One region of the Jeotgalibaca ciconiae genome, then DNA from elsewhere that is predicted to be linked to it. Evidence: a T-box and tRNA genes for the amino acid it is inferred to sense, from the RefSeq annotation. Region 1 holds a T-box; the other holds one or more tRNA genes.
What was found. A T-box is a leader RNA that pairs with one kind of tRNA and senses whether it is charged. The one in region 1 lies ahead of tyrS (tyrosine--tRNA ligase), so its partner is inferred to be a tRNA-Tyr.
Positions count from the first base shown of each region.

Region 1 (7,538 bases):
TGGAAAGTGAACACAATCAAATCACCGATATTGTTTCTTATAATCATTACTTTGGCTGGTACTTTGGTGAAATAGAAGAAAACGACCAATGGTTTGATGCTTTCCATACGAAATATCCTGAGCGGGCAATTGGAATATCAGAATATGGTTGTGAAGCGAATATCCGTATTCATACTGATAACCCAGGCCGCGGTGACTATTCAGAAGAGTATCAAGCAATCTATCATGAGCATTTAGCTCAAATGATTGAAGAACGCCCTTGGCTGTGGGCAACTCATAACTGGAACATGTTCGATTTTGGTGCGGACAATCGAGACGAAGGCGGCGTATTGGGAAGAAATAATAAAGGCCTGGTAACTCTCGATCGAAAGATTAAGAAAGATTCTTTCTATATTTATAAAGCTTATTGGAGCAATGAACCATTTGTGCACATTGCTGGTCGTCGTTATGCAGAACGTCCTTACGATAAAATGGATGTGAAGGTATATAGTAATCAGCCATCTGTTACGTTAAGTGTAAATGGAAAAGAGTTTGGTACCTTGGAAGGAAAGAAAGTATTTGTCTTTAAGAATGTTCCTTTAGAAAATGAATTTATACAGATATCGGCACAAACTGATGAATGGACAGATTCCGTAACTTTCCGAAAAGTAACGAAATCGAATCCAGCTTACGTTTTAGATGACGCTGTTGATATGAGCAATGTACAGAATTGGTTTGATGATATTAAAGCGGACCAAGTTAACATAGAAATTGATCCTTCTGCTTATTCCATTCAAGATACAGTAGGAGAAATATTGAAAAATGAAGAAGCTGGTGATGTTCTTATTGAGGCAGCACGGGCGATTACAAAAGCATTATTGAAAAAAGGTTCTCTAGGCATGATGAAAGACAGAAAAGTGGAAGAGTTGTTGAGAACTTTGGTTCCTGATATTCCAGAAGTTGCTGTGAATCATCTAAATAAGCAGTTACAAAAAATTAAAAAGTAAAAAGGAAGACGGTTGGGTGGTAGCTCCTAACCGTTTTTTTTCATAGACTAGGGGATTATAAGTTCAACCATCAATGTCTAGCTCCCAAGTCCTGACCTAGTGAAAAAAAGATAAATTTGCCCCATTGCGCGCTTCGCTGCTCGCTAACGCATATCATTCGACTAACCCGCTGAAGCGTGAAGTCTCCTGACAATTCAGGGTCAAATTTCCTATTTTTTCATAGGCCAAGGCGGACTTGTCCGCTTTTCTAATCTATCCAGCTGCTAAATTTTTACTTTGATGTGTGTTGGAAAAGATATATTACCGCTATTACGAAATTTTTTACGAAAATTGTGTAAGCTAATTCATTGAATTGTTGCTCGTCGATTGCTATGATTTTAGAAGAAATAAAAATGAAGGACGGAGTTGCTATGCGTACATTATTGATTATTTCCCACCCAAGCATTGCAGATTCGCATACACAACGTTTTTTGTGGGAAAGTTTGCCAGAGGAAGGTGTCAGTTGGCATCATTTAGAAAAGGAATATCCTAGTAATCAAATTGATATTCAAAAAGAACAAACACTATTATTAGAACATGATCGGATTCTTTTTCAATTTCCTTTATACTGGTATAGCTCACCGCCCTTATTGAAGCAATGGCAGGATGAAGTCCTTACTGAAGGATTTGCTTACGGAAAGACAGGAAACCTTCTTACAGGGAAAGAATTTGGCTTAATAGTGACAACAGGTGTTCATGAACGAGCCTATCAAGCTGGAAGAGAAGAAAAATTCACAATCCCTGAATTAATGCGCCCATTTGAAGCGGTAGCGAATAAGTGTGGAATGATTTATTTGCCTGTTTTATTACTTGCACGTTTTGACTATTTGTCTGAGTCGGAAAAAAAAGCCTTGTTGATTCGATATCGTCAATACTTAACGAATCAGAATGATGATTCGTTAGTTGCAAGAGAGCAGTGGTTCAAACAAGAATTAAGAACCTATGGTAAAAAAGATTTTTCAGAAGAAGACCAGCAATTAATTGAATTATTGATTGAACAAATGGAAGAGAACCGAGAACAGTTAGATGATTTATTATTTACACTTCAAGAGCTAGAAGAGTTGTGAGGAAAAAATGATGGAACAAAAAGACTGGATGCTTAACCAAATAAAGCTATTAGAAGAACGAAGCAAGGATTACCGACAGACCGCCCTATTTCAAGAATTCGCAAAACTGATTAATGAGCAATACAAGCGAATTGAGCAAACTCAAGGCGAGATTGACGGACGGATGTGGAGTCCCAAAGAGTGGGGCTGATAGTCAGAAAGGATGATGATTGATTATGGAAGAGGAAAAGAAAAAAACATTCACATTTATTGAAATCGTGAACGATTCAATGGATGAGGGAGCGTATTGCGATCCGATAACAGGTATTTGTGGATCAGCGGCCAAAAATCCGAAAGAAAAAAAACAAAATGAAGTAGGAAAAAAAGATGAATAATGAAATCGGACAGATACCAAAAGTAGATTTATATTATGGAACCGATCCGCTGTGTTCTTTTTGTTGGGTTTTTGAACCAACTTTGAGAAAGTTTCGTTATCAATATGCGAAGTATATTGCGAATGATACCACGATTATGGGTGGCATGATTGAAAAATGGGAAACGTTTGGCGGAGATGGAGCAAATGGTATTACGGACGCTGTTGATGTGGCGAAGCATTGGCGTGAAATCGGTGACTATTCGAGAATGGTCATTGACGGACGAATTTGGTTGGATGAGCCAATCTCTTCCTCTTTTCCAAGTTCCCAAGTATACCAAATTGTAGAAAGAGACCATCCGGAAAAAGCACAACTATTTTTACGAAAACTTCGTGAAACGGTTATGTTATGGAATCAAGATATTTCCAAAGAAGAAGTTTTAAAAGGGATTTTAGAAGAAATGGATTTAGATAGCGAATTGATTGCTGAACAAGCCGACTCATTTGAAGGCAGGACGCTGTTGAATGGTGATTTAGGTCTTGCTAGCGCCTTAACTATATCTGGTTTTCCAAGTATTGTGTTAGTGAATGAACAGAGCCAAGGATTGAAAATCGTTGGAGCGCAACCACTTGAAGCTTTAGTGGAGGCATTGAAGCAAGCATTACCAGAAGTGAACCTAATACCTGACCCTGTGCCAAGTTTGGATATATTAATGAAAGATACACCGCTCATGTTGAATCGAGAAATCGAAATCTTATATAACTTGTCTGAAACAGAAGTTGAAAGCTTTGTTGAATTAACTGTTGGAAAAGAAAATTATCAACAAGGGAAACTGCTTGGCCAGGGTTATTATAAAGCAGAGCAAGGATGAAACTATGACGATAAAAGAAAAAGAAAATCTTCTTCAATCCATTTTTCTGGTGTTTAGTATACTGTTAAAGCGGTACTTCGGCTACTTGTTAGGCGATTATGAAAACTCACTATTCATTTTTATTGCTTTAGCTGGTTTTTATTTGATTCACTTTCTTTTTGTAAAAATTTCGAAAGATTATCCAAAAACAGATGATTGGGAAGAAAAACTGAATTTAATCACCATTTTAATTTATGGGGTAGCTGTTTTCCTGTTACAGTTGCTGAATGCCACAAACGTTGTCATTATGCTAACCGTAGGCATAATCTTGATCCTCCTAAATGTATTGATAAAAACCAAGCGAAGAGCGATTAAAGAGAAAATAGGAAAATAAAACGAAGCGGAGCGGAGCATATTACTTGCTCCGCTCCGCTTCGTTTTATTATTAAAGCACATATTCATAAATATAATCATCCATTACAAAGTTGTTTCCAATAGGAGAAACAACTGAATCGATGCGCTTAAAGCCAACCTTTTCATAAAAACGAATAGAATCTTTATTATCTTTATTCACGGTCAGTGTCATTGTTTTTTTGCTGCGTTCTTTGGCCTTTTGGATAAAGGTCTGTATAAGTTGATAGGCATAACCCTTACCGCGCGCTTCCTTTAATAGGTAGAGCTTACTAATAAAGAGGCTATCTTCCTGCCATTCGATTCCAGCATAGCCAATTTCTTTTTCATCAGCTTCTATAATGAAGTATTCCACCTTATTCTCAGCAATATCTGCGATGATTTTCTCTGTCGATTGAAACGTTTTTAACATATAGCTGACTTGCTCTTGTCCTAAAAGTGGTAAATAGTATTCATGCCAAATTGTGTGCGCCAATTCAGCAAGATCTTCTGCTTGCAGCGTGTCTCGTACAGCTATTAGCTCTAGAGTAGCAGTCATGATTACACCAACTTTACAAGGAAGTATTTTTTCTTGCCGCGGCGAACGATAATAAAACGATTTTCAAATGAGTTTTCCGCAGTGATAACAAATTCTAAATCAGTAATTTTCTCACCATTAATAGAGATAGCACCATTCTTAATATCTTCTCTGGATTGACGGCGAGAAGGCTCAATACCGGTATCTACTAACCAAGTAACTAATTCTTGTTCCGTTAAAGCCGATTCAAATGTAGGCATATTTTTGAAACCTTGTTCGATTTCATCAGCAGAAAGTTGAGAAACGTCACCCGTAAATAATGCATCGGTAATTTTTAATGCATCTTCTAATGACTTTTCGCCGTGAACAAATTTTGTCATTTCAGCAGCTAATGTTTTTTGTGCTTCACGCTTATGAGGCTCTGTTGCCACTTTTTCTGCTAGAGCATTGATTTCTTCCTTCGTTAAGAAGGTAAAGAATTTTAAGTATTTCACAACATCGCGGTCGTCTTGGTTTACCCAAAATTGGTAAAATTCATAGGGTGTTGTTTGTTTTGGATCTAACCAAACTGCTCCGCCAGCAGTCTTACCAAATTTCGTCCCATCTGCTTTTAACATCAGTGGAATTGTTAATCCAAAGGCTTCTGCTTCTGCACCTTCTTTTTTTCGAATAAGCTCTAGTCCAGCTGTAATATTACCCCATTGGTCTGCACCGCCGACTTGTAATTGAACATCCAAATTGCGGTATAGGTGCAAGTAATCCATGGATTGAAGGATTTGGTATGAGAATTCAGTGAACGAGATTCCTGTTTCCAAGCGGCTTGCAACAATGTCTTTTGCAAGCATGGTGTTAATATTAAAATTCTTTCCAAAATCACGTAAAAAATCTAATAAAGACAGATTTTTTGTCCAATCCAAGTTGTTAACTAAACGTATTTCAGAATCTTCTTCTCCAGCTCGAAACAAATTTTTCATTTGTTTTGTAATTTGTTCAGCATTATATGCAACCGTTTCTTCTGATTGCAAAGTACGTTCTTCAGATTTCCCACTTGGATCCCCAATTGAACCAGTTGCACCACCAATAAGAATAACGGGCTTATGACCAGCTAACTGAAATCTTTTTAGAATCATGAAAGGTATCAAGTGCCCAATATGCATGCTGGATCCAGTTGCATCGATTCCACAATACAATCCGATGCTTTTCTTTTCGATTAATTCACGAAGACCTTCCTCATCTGTTTGTTGGTTAATCGCATCGCGCCATTGTAATTCATCAATAATATTTCTCATTTCCATTGTTGCATCTCCTTTATTTTATAAATAAAAAAATCCCTGACAAAGACAATTGTCTTCATCAGGGACGATTATTCACCGTGTTACCACCCAAATTGTTTCATTAAAAAATGAATAATGAAACCACTCTAACATGTATCGTATGTCACGCGCTTTTAAAAGAAGCTCGGGAATGTAATTCAAGATAAGGGTGTACCAGTTTCCACCAATCCTGGCTCTCTATTATGCAAAACCTTATTTCTACTGCGTTCCTTCAATGCTTATCATTGTTTTTAATTATTGAAATCAGTATAGTCAAGTACAGAAAAAAAGTCAATATAGTCTCACCGATATTTCTAACTACGAGTGAATTTGAAACATATGTCGGTTATCATTACAGTTCTGTTACAAAGCAGCTACAAGTTGTCGAAAAGTGATTTTTCACAAATAAACTGTGATATGATTTCAACGTTGAGAAAAATAGTAAAGAAACTCTTAAAAAAATATAAATGAACATTAAAGTTTTAAATAAAGCGTAAAGAAAAACGGAGGAATCGACTTGAAAAAGAAACTTGCTACTCTTATTTTAACTAGTTCAATCCTTTCAGCAACTTTTGTAGCGCCATATGCGGCATCTGCTGATGAACTAACTGATAAAATTGAAGAACAAGAACAGAAAGTTAACGAACTATCTAATCGTGTTGATTCTGCAGCAGCTGTGCTTGCAGAAGTACAAGCTGAAATTACAGCAGCTGAAGATCGTGCATCAGAATTATTAAATCAACGTCTGGCAACAAACGAAGAAATTGATTTACTGAAAGAAGAAATTGCACAATTACAACAAATTATCGATCAACGTGAAGGCCAATTGAAAGAACAAGCTCGTTCAGTTCAAGTAAATGGATCAAACACAAATTATATGAACTTTATTTTTGCTTCAGAATCTTTGACAGACTTAATCTCTCGAGTAGACGTAGTTACAACAATGGTTTCTGCTAACAAAGATTTAGTAGAGCAACAAGTTCAAGATCAACAAGCAGTGGAAGATAAAAAAGTCGAATCTGAAGAAAAGTTAAATGATATTATGTCAATGACATATGAGCTTGAAGAATTAAAAGGGCAATTAGAAGTAAAAAATATTGAGCAAGAAAGTGCATTAGCTGCTTTAAGTGCTGAAAAAGCAACTGCAGAAGAAGATCGTCAAAGATCTATCGCAGAAAAAGAAGAAGCTGATCGTCGTGCTGCTGAAGAAGCAGAACGTCAAAGGCTTGCAGAAGAAGCAGCAATTGCTGCAGCGGAAGCTGCATTATTAGCAGAAGCTGAAGCAGCTAAAGCTGCTGAAGAAGCTGCACAAGAGTCAGTAGTTGAAGTTGCATCAAACCAAACTCCAACAGTAACAGCGCCAACACAAACGAACAATACTACAAATACTACAGTGAATACTGAGGTAACGACTGAGGTTTCACAACCTTCAGCACCAGCTCCTTCAACTCCTGTTGAAAAAGTTGAAGAAAAGCCAGCTGCTCCGACAATTTCAGCGCCAACTGGTGATGTAGTTAGTGTAGCCTATAAATATCTAGGCGTACCTTATGTGTGGGGTGGAAAAACACCAAGTGGTTTTGACTGTTCTGGATTTACAGCATATGTATTCCGTGAAGCATACGGAATCGAAATTGGCGGCTGGACAGGTCCTCAACAATATGCGGGAACACAAATCTCTGTATCACAAGCACAAGCTGGTGACCTACTATTCTGGGGACCAAAAGGCAGCCCATATCATGTGGCAATCGCTCTAGGAAATGGTCAATACATCCATGCTCCTGACGAAGGCGGCGTTGTAGAAGTAAACAGTACACAATACTTCACTCCAAGCTTCGCTGTTCGCGTAGCAAGATAATTTAAATGAATAATAAACAAAAGACAGTTCTCCGGAGCTGTCTTTTTTCTGTCTCCAGTATTTTAGTCTACCTCAAGTAGTAAGAGAGTATTTAATCCACTGAAGCCCCTTTAAAGTCGCCACTAGACGGAAAAAACTGTTATTCCG
Region 1 is NZ_CP034465.1:820,523-828,060, reverse strand. Features, by position in the region: gene EJN90_RS03875 (glycoside hydrolase family 2 protein) at 1-986, shown strand, start outside; gene EJN90_RS03870 (NAD(P)H-dependent oxidoreductase) at 1,379-2,092, shown strand; gene EJN90_RS03865 (hypothetical protein) at 2,103-2,282, shown strand; gene EJN90_RS13850 (hypothetical protein) at 2,308-2,466, shown strand; gene EJN90_RS03860 (DsbA family oxidoreductase) at 2,459-3,316, shown strand; gene EJN90_RS03855 (hypothetical protein) at 3,321-3,689, shown strand; gene EJN90_RS03850 (GNAT family N-acetyltransferase) at 3,741-4,244, opposite strand; gene tyrS (tyrosine--tRNA ligase) at 4,247-5,512, opposite strand; T-box leader at 5,576-5,781, opposite strand; gene EJN90_RS03840 (C40 family peptidase) at 6,054-7,391, shown strand.

Region 2 (7,538 bases), 450 kb from region 1:
ACTTTCCACACCGCCAAGACTTTCTGCAAAAGTAAATACCTTAATCGATGATAAAACAGAAGCAACTCGCTCTTCTTCCTGAAGTCGAATGCTGATCATAGCACCTTTTCCAGGATACAGAACTTCTTTTATTTGTGGATGTTTTTTTAATGCATCAACAATCTTCTGCGCGTTACTCTCTTGACGATCTAACCGCAAAGGCAAAGTTTTCAAACTACGAATGAACAACCAACAATCAAAAGCTGACAAAGTAGGTCCAGTTGTATTTGAGAGCCACTGTAACTTTTCCCCAATCGTTTCATCGTTTGTTACAACAACTCCTGCAAGTACATCATTGTGTCCCGTTAAATATTTTGTTCCAGAATGAACGACGATTTGAGCGCCTAATTCAAGTGGACGTTGTCTCAAAGGAGTTAAGAAAGTGTTGTCAACAATCAGTATGGCATCTACTTCCTTTGCGAGTACACTCACTTTTTCCAAATCAATTTCTTGCATTAATGGATTCGTGGGAGTTTCTACAAAAACAGCATCAATTTCTGAGGTCAATAGATTTTTCAAATCTTCCAAGCTAGTAAAATAATGAAATTTTGCAATCCTTTTATCTTCAAGTTCTTTAAAATAACGAAAACTTCCGCCATACAAATCCCTCGATACTAAAAACTCAGATCCTGCGGGAAATAATTGAAAGACTAGTTGAATCGCACTCATGCCAGAACTGGTAGCAACTGCCTGTGTCCCTCCCTCTAATACAGAGAGTCCTTTTTCTAAAATATCTCTCGTCGGATTATTGGTTCTCGTATAATCATAGCCCGTACTCTGCCCTAATCCCGGATGAGCAAAGGTAGACGATAAATAAATAGGAGGACTCACAGCGCCTGTCGTTGGATCTTCATGATTTCCTATCTGTGCCAAAAAAGTATTAAAATTACTCAATTAAACTCCCCCTCATAACTCTCTAACGCCTCCACCAACTGATCGACTGCTTGTTTCAATATTGTCGGTGTCGTTGCCAAATTCAGCCGAATGAAACCTTCACATTCTTCAGAAAACCATTCGCCATAGTCAACCGCTAGCTGTGCCTTTTTTTGTACAATTTCTTTTATTTTTTTTCTAGGAATAACCGTCGTTAAATCAATCCAAGCGAGATAGGTTCCCTCTAATGGAGATACTATAATGGCTGGAAACTTCTTGAGACGATTAATTAATATTTCATAATTTAAACGAATGACCCCTAACAAACCATCCAGCCATTCTTCTCCTGTTTCATAGGCTGTCTGACCTGCCAGCTGACCTAACAAATTATTTTCCGTTTGTTGATAAAATATAATCCGCTGATCAAACTGTCTTCGTAATTTATCATCAGGGATGATAATGTGTGAATGTAATAAACTTGCTAAGTTAAAAGTTTTAGATGGTGCATTACAAAGAATCAAACAATCATGAAAACTACCATCAGCAATATTCAAGGTCGATACAAACTTCTTGTTTCCAACTCCAAAATCCTGATGAATTTCATCGGCAATTACTAACACACCATGCTTTTTACAAAGTGACAAAACTTCCAACAATTCATCCTCATCCCATATTCTTCCCACTGGATTATGAGGTGAACAAAGTATAAACAACTTTGGCTTTTCGACTCTTAATTTTTCTTCAAAATCTTTTAAATCAAATCGATACTGCCCATTTTCAGATTTTAAAGGAGAAACGACTAATTTTCTTTCCGTATCTTTAACAGCATGGAAGAATGGATAATATACTGGCGGTTGAATAAGCACTCCGTCGCCTTTTTCAGAAAAACATTGGATTAAATGATAAAGGGATTGTACAACGCCAGTTGAGAAGCGAAGCCACTCTTTTTGAAGATGAATATTATGACGCTTTTCTTGCCAAGCTGAAAAAGAACGAAAGTAATCTGCATTATCTAGAGAGTAACCAAAAACCCCATGTTGGATTCGATTAATTAGTGCATTTGTCACAGTTTCTGGCGTTTGAAACTCCATATCTGCGACCCACAGCGGCAGTAAATCAGCATCTTCAAATCGTTCTTCTAAGGCGTCCCATTTCAAAGATTCTGTATTACGACGCTCTTTTTGATAGCGATCAACAAATGCATCAATAGCCATATTCTCTACCTACTCTCCCCATACTTCTTGTGCGATTGATTTCACTAGAGCAATTTTAGCCCATTGTTGTTCCTCAGTAATAATATTTCCCTCTTCGGTTGAAGCAAAGCCACATTGTGGACTTAACGCTAATTGATTTAAATCAATATATTGCGCTGCTTCATGAATACGATTAATAATTGTTTGACGGTCCTCGAGTTCTCCATCTTTTGAGGTAATCAAACCTAATACAACCAACTTATCTGGACTGACTAATTTTAATGGTTCGAATCCACCTGAACGATCAGAATCATACTCTAAATAATAAGCATGTACATTTTCTTTATTAAACAAAGGATCCGCTACAAAATCGTATGGACCAGCAGAAGCATATGTAGAATGGTAATTTCCACGACAAACATGTGTATTCACAATTAAGTCATCTGGAAGCCCGTCAATCACTGCATTATTAACGGATAAGTACAATTCCTTAGAAGCGATGCGAACGTCTAATTCTGTTTGTCCTTCTGGAACTGGGATTCCTGCTGGAAGTGGTGCAACTAACATTCCCCAAGTACAGTCGTCTAACTGAATTGAACGTGCTCCTTCGTTGTAAATATCTAAAATAACTTGTTTGTATGCAGCAACTAAGTCTGCTATCAGTTCTTCATTTGTAGCGTAGAATTTTCGAACGTCTTCTAAATTGTCATCTCGGAATAATTCCACCAAGATTTGTGCAGGCGCGGGAATTGTCTGTTTTACTTGTATACCCTTACTCACATGGTCACGAACAAATTTGTAATCCTCTACAAAGGGATGATTCTCGCAACTAATTTTTCCGCTTATCGTTACTGTTCCTGGACGGGTCTCTTCACCATGAAATAAATAACCCTGTGCTGGAATTTTAAACTCTACTCCTTGTAATCCCCAGAAAAAGTCTAAATGCCACCAGCTGCGGCGAAATTCTCCGTCACTAACGGCTTTCAATCCTGCTTCTTCCTGCTTTTTGATTAATTTAATAATTTCTTTATCTTCTACCTCTTTTAATTCTTCCGCTGATATCTCGCCTGAATTGAATTTAACTCTTGCTTCTTTCAATTCTTCTGGTCTTAAGAAGCTTCCCACTGTATCATAGCGAAACGGAGAGATTTTACGTTCTGTAAATGTTTGTATTGTCATTTTTATTTCCTCCAATTAATGAATGTTATTTTTTTCAATAAAAAAACCGTCCCTCTGTCATACATACTTGTACAACAAAGGGACGGATTAATTCCGTGTTACCACCCTAGTTCATGTTATTCTCGCGAATAACATCTCAACGATTCCTATTGAAATCGCGCAATATAACGGTTGCGACCGTTCAAAAGGCGTGAACCTTTTTGAAAACTCAGAGCTCATCTTCACCTACTCACTCAGTACCCTTTCTCACCGAACCGGGTTCTCTTGCCTGACTTTATAAGCTACTCTTCTCTTCAACGTTTAATTTTTGTTAAAATGAAAATTCAATTAGATATAAATGAAATTATATGGTTAATAACGATAATTGTCAACCACCAAATTTTAATTTTATACTTTAATCAAATGGAGAGTATAATATCAAGCATTTCTGTTTTTTAAAAAAGAAGAAACACAAAAAGGAGTTTACACACTGAATTCAGTGTGTAAACTCCTTTCAAAACATTTTAATAATACCGGCGGCCGGGGTCGAACCGGCACGCCCTCGCGGGCACTGGATTTTGAGTCCAGCGCGTCTGCCTATTCCGCCACGCCGGCAAGATATTATTTATGCAAATTTTTCATCCCTTTTGGGAAAGGCGGTAACCGGATTTGAACCGGTGATGAAGGTTTTGCAGACCTCTGCCTTACCACTTGGCTATACCGCCGAAATACTGGGGTAGCTGGATTCGAACCAACGAATGACGGAGTCAAAGTCCGTTGCCTTACCGCTTGGCTATACCCCAATAAAAAAAGGGCGACTGATGGGAATCGAACCCACGAATGCCGGCGCCACAAGCCGGTGCGTTAACCACTTCGCCACAATCGCCACAATCCAAAACAGGGGTAGCAGGAATTGAACCCACACCAACGGTTTTGGAGACCGTTGTTCTACCTTTAAACTATACCCCTAAGGACGTAAAAAATGGAGGGGGGCAGATTCGAACTGCCGAACCCGAAGGAGCGGATTTACAGTCCGCCGCGTTTAGCCACTTCGCTACCCCTCCAAGGTGGCTTGGGACGGAATCGAACCGCCGACACCTTGAGCTTCAATCAAGTGCTCTACCAACTGAGCTACCAAGCCAAAAATATAAGGTTTACTCTGAGCTTTCACTCAATTAAAATAAACGGTTCCGACGGGATTTGAACCCGCGATCTCCTGCGTGACAGGCAGGCATGTTAACCCCTACACCACGGAACCAATGGAGGTTAACGGGATCGAACCGCTGACATCCTGCTTGTAAGGCAGACGCTCTCCCAGCTGAGCTAAACCTCCAATAAATATTAAAAAAAGAAACACGATAGACTTATGTCTAAGTATACCATACTTTTGCATCGTTAAAACGATAACTTTATGGTAATGACCCGTACGGGACTCGAACCCGTGTTACCGCCGTGAAAGGGCGGTGTCTTAACCGCTTGACCAACGGGCCTAAAAAATAATGGGCCTAAATGGACTCGAACCATCGACCTCACGCTTATCAGGCGTGCGCTCTAACCAGCTGAGCTATAGGCCCTTACTATTTAAAAGCGGGTGAGGAGAATCGAACTCCCGACAACAGCTTGGAAGGCTGTAGTTTTACCACTAAACTACACCCGCGTGGCGGTTCCGACGGGATTTGAACCCGCGATCTCCTGCGTGACAGGCAGGCATGTTAACCCCTACACCACGGAACCACTTTGCGTAAAAATATTTATTAAGAATATTCCTTGGACTAACATCCAAGTATGCTATGATTGTAAGTTATCAAACTAACAATCATGCTAATTGCGGGGGCAGGACTTGAACCTGCGACCTCCGGGTTATGAGCCCGACGAGCTGCCAACTGCTCTACCCCGCGATAATAAAAATGATAAGCCGATTAAGGCAAAGGAGGATAAGGGATTCGAACCCTTGCACGCTTTTACACGCCTGACGGTTTTCAAGACCGTTCCCTTAAGCCGGACTTGGGTAATCCTCCGAAGTAAATAATTAAAATAGCATACTTTATCATAGTTATAAACAATCATGATAATGACCCGTACGGGATTCGAACCCGTGTTACCGCCGTGAAAGGGCGGTGTCTTAACCGCTTGACCAACGGGCCTTTAAAAATGTCAATCATAATTTCATAAAAGAAAACGGAGAAGGAGGGATTTGAACCCTCGCGCCGCTATGAAACGACCTACACCCTTAGCAGGGGCGCCTCTTCAGCCACTTGAGTACTTCCCCAATCAAAGACTGATTTTCTTTGCTGCAATTTCATGCTGCAATGGACCTTGCAGGACTCGAACCTGCGACCGGACGGTTATGAGCCGTCTGCTCTAACCAACTGAGCTAAAGGTCCAGGCTCTTAAGTGTAACCTTTTCTGAACGTCCATTTTGTAAAAATAGCGGCGGAGGGGATTGAACCCACGACCTCCCGGGTATGAACCGGACGCTCTAGCCAGCTGAGCTACACCGCCAAAAAACAATAATAATGTTGAGTTATTATTAAATCGGGAAGACAGGATTCGAACCTGCGACCCCTTGGTCCCAAACCAAGTGCTCTACCAAGCTGAGCTACTTCCCGTACTAATAAAAATGCACCCAGCAGGAGTCGAACCTGCAACCGCCTGATTCGTAGTCAGGTACTCTATCCAATTGAGCTATGGGTGCATAAGAAAAATGCCGAGGATCGGGGTCGAACCGATACGGTGAAAACTCACCGCAGGATTTTAAGTCCTGTGCGTCTGCCAATTCCGCCACCCCGGCAGTATAATATTAAAATATAAGGATTCTTACTTCCTTATGAAGCGGAAGACGGGGTTCGAACCCGCGACCCCCACCTTGGCAAGGTGGTGTTCTACCACTGAACTACTTCCGCAAACAGATGCCGGCTAAAGGACTTGAACCCTCGACCCTCTGATTACAAATCAGATGCTCTACCAACTGAGCTAAGCCGGCATATATTTTTTATAAAACAAGTGCGGGTGAAGGGACTTGAACCCCCACGCCTCGCGGCGCTAGATCCTAAATCTAGTGCGTCTGCCAATTCCGCCACACCCGCGTTTCTTCTTATATTTATGATAAAAAGAAATGAGTCATGCAGGGCTCGAACCTGCGACCCTCTGATTAAAAGTCAGATGCTCTACCAACTGAGCTAATGACTCAAAGGAAATACTGTAAGCTATTCCTAAGTTCATCATGTTCGTAAGCTGCTAACGCAACAATAAGCATGACAATGGAGGTTAACGGGATCGAACCGCTGACATCCTGCTTGTAAGGCAGACGCTCTCCCAGCTGAGCTAAACCTCCATAATGTAAAAAATATGTAAACAAGAGTTCCTGAATATAATACAATATTCTGAGTTGCTCTGCAAGTAAAAACTTTAACTATAGTAAAATAATTTTAAAAACATTTTTGCGCGGCAGCGTCCTACTCTCACAAAGGGAAACCCTTCACTACAATCGGCGCTAAGAAGCTTAACTTCTGTGTTCGGGATGGGAACAGGTGTGACCTTCTTGCCATCGCCACCGCACATATCTTGTTTTCAAAGGAACTTCGTTCCCTCAAAACTGAATAGCCAACATGATCTACCGGAAAGAAACCATTCTTCCGCCTTACCGTCTGTTTCTTGGTTAAGTCCTCGACCGATTAGTACTGGTCCGCTCCACACATCGCTGCGCGTCCACTTCCAGCCTATCTACCTGATCGTCTCTCAGGGGTCTTACTCATTTAAAATGATGGGAAATCTCATCTTGAGGGGGGCTTCACGCTTAGATGCTTTCAGCGTTTATCCCTTCCACACATAGCTACCCAGCGATGCTCTTGGCAGAACAACTGGTACACCAGCGGTGTGTCCATCCCGGTCCTCTCGTACTAAGGACAGCTCCTCTCAAATTTCCAACGCCCGCGACGGATAGGGACCGAACTGTCTCACGACGTTCTGAACCCAGCTCGCGTGCCGCTTTAATGGGCGAACAGCCCAACCCTTGGGACCGACTACAGCCCCAGGATGCGACGAGCCGACATCGAGGTGCCAAACCTCCCCGTCGATGTGAACTCTTGGGGGAGATAAGCCTGTTATCCCCAGGGTAGCTTTTATCCGTTGAGCGATGGCCCTTCCATGCGGTACCACCGGATCACTAAGCCCGACTTTCGTCCCTGCTCGACTTGTCTGTCTCGCAGTCAAGCTCCCTTCTGCCTTTGCACTCTGCGAATGATTTCCAACCATTCTGAGGGAACCTTTGGGCGC
Region 2 is NZ_CP034465.1:1,267,109-1,274,646, forward strand. Features, by position in the region: gene EJN90_RS05850 (PLP-dependent transferase) at 1-933, opposite strand, end outside; gene EJN90_RS05855 (MalY/PatB family protein) at 930-2,126, opposite strand; gene EJN90_RS05860 (5-methyltetrahydropteroyltriglutamate--homocysteine S-methyltransferase) at 2,136-3,284, opposite strand; T-box leader at 3,360-3,590, opposite strand; tRNA gene EJN90_RS05865 (tRNA-Leu) at 3,795-3,878, opposite strand; tRNA gene EJN90_RS05870 (tRNA-Cys) at 3,918-3,988, opposite strand; tRNA gene EJN90_RS05875 (tRNA-Gln) at 3,995-4,066, opposite strand; tRNA gene EJN90_RS05880 (tRNA-His) at 4,077-4,149, opposite strand; tRNA gene EJN90_RS05885 (tRNA-Trp) at 4,162-4,232, opposite strand; tRNA gene EJN90_RS05890 (tRNA-Tyr) at 4,247-4,327, opposite strand; tRNA gene EJN90_RS05895 (tRNA-Phe) at 4,332-4,404, opposite strand; tRNA gene EJN90_RS05900 (tRNA-Asp) at 4,449-4,521, opposite strand; tRNA gene EJN90_RS05905 (tRNA-Val) at 4,524-4,596, opposite strand; tRNA gene EJN90_RS05910 (tRNA-Glu) at 4,682-4,753, opposite strand; tRNA gene EJN90_RS05915 (tRNA-Ile) at 4,764-4,837, opposite strand; tRNA gene EJN90_RS05920 (tRNA-Gly) at 4,850-4,920, opposite strand; tRNA gene EJN90_RS05925 (tRNA-Asp) at 4,922-4,997, opposite strand; tRNA gene EJN90_RS05930 (tRNA-Met) at 5,089-5,161, opposite strand; tRNA gene EJN90_RS05935 (tRNA-Ser) at 5,192-5,281, opposite strand; tRNA gene EJN90_RS05940 (tRNA-Glu) at 5,336-5,407, opposite strand; tRNA gene EJN90_RS05945 (tRNA-Ser) at 5,443-5,532, opposite strand; tRNA gene EJN90_RS05950 (tRNA-Ile) at 5,574-5,647, opposite strand; tRNA gene EJN90_RS05955 (tRNA-Met) at 5,692-5,765, opposite strand; tRNA gene EJN90_RS05960 (tRNA-Pro) at 5,799-5,872, opposite strand; tRNA gene EJN90_RS05965 (tRNA-Arg) at 5,885-5,958, opposite strand; tRNA gene EJN90_RS05970 (tRNA-Leu) at 5,969-6,054, opposite strand; tRNA gene EJN90_RS05975 (tRNA-Gly) at 6,095-6,166, opposite strand; tRNA gene EJN90_RS05980 (tRNA-Thr) at 6,174-6,246, opposite strand; tRNA gene EJN90_RS05985 (tRNA-Leu) at 6,268-6,349, opposite strand; tRNA gene EJN90_RS05990 (tRNA-Lys) at 6,380-6,452, opposite strand; tRNA gene EJN90_RS05995 (tRNA-Val) at 6,525-6,597, opposite strand; rRNA gene rrf (5S ribosomal RNA) at 6,706-6,821, opposite strand; rRNA gene EJN90_RS06005 (23S ribosomal RNA) at 6,918-7,538, opposite strand, start outside.
Region 2: it has a tRNA-Tyr gene. The T-box ahead of tyrS (tyrosine--tRNA ligase) is inferred to sense a tRNA for this amino acid. The anticodon was not compared.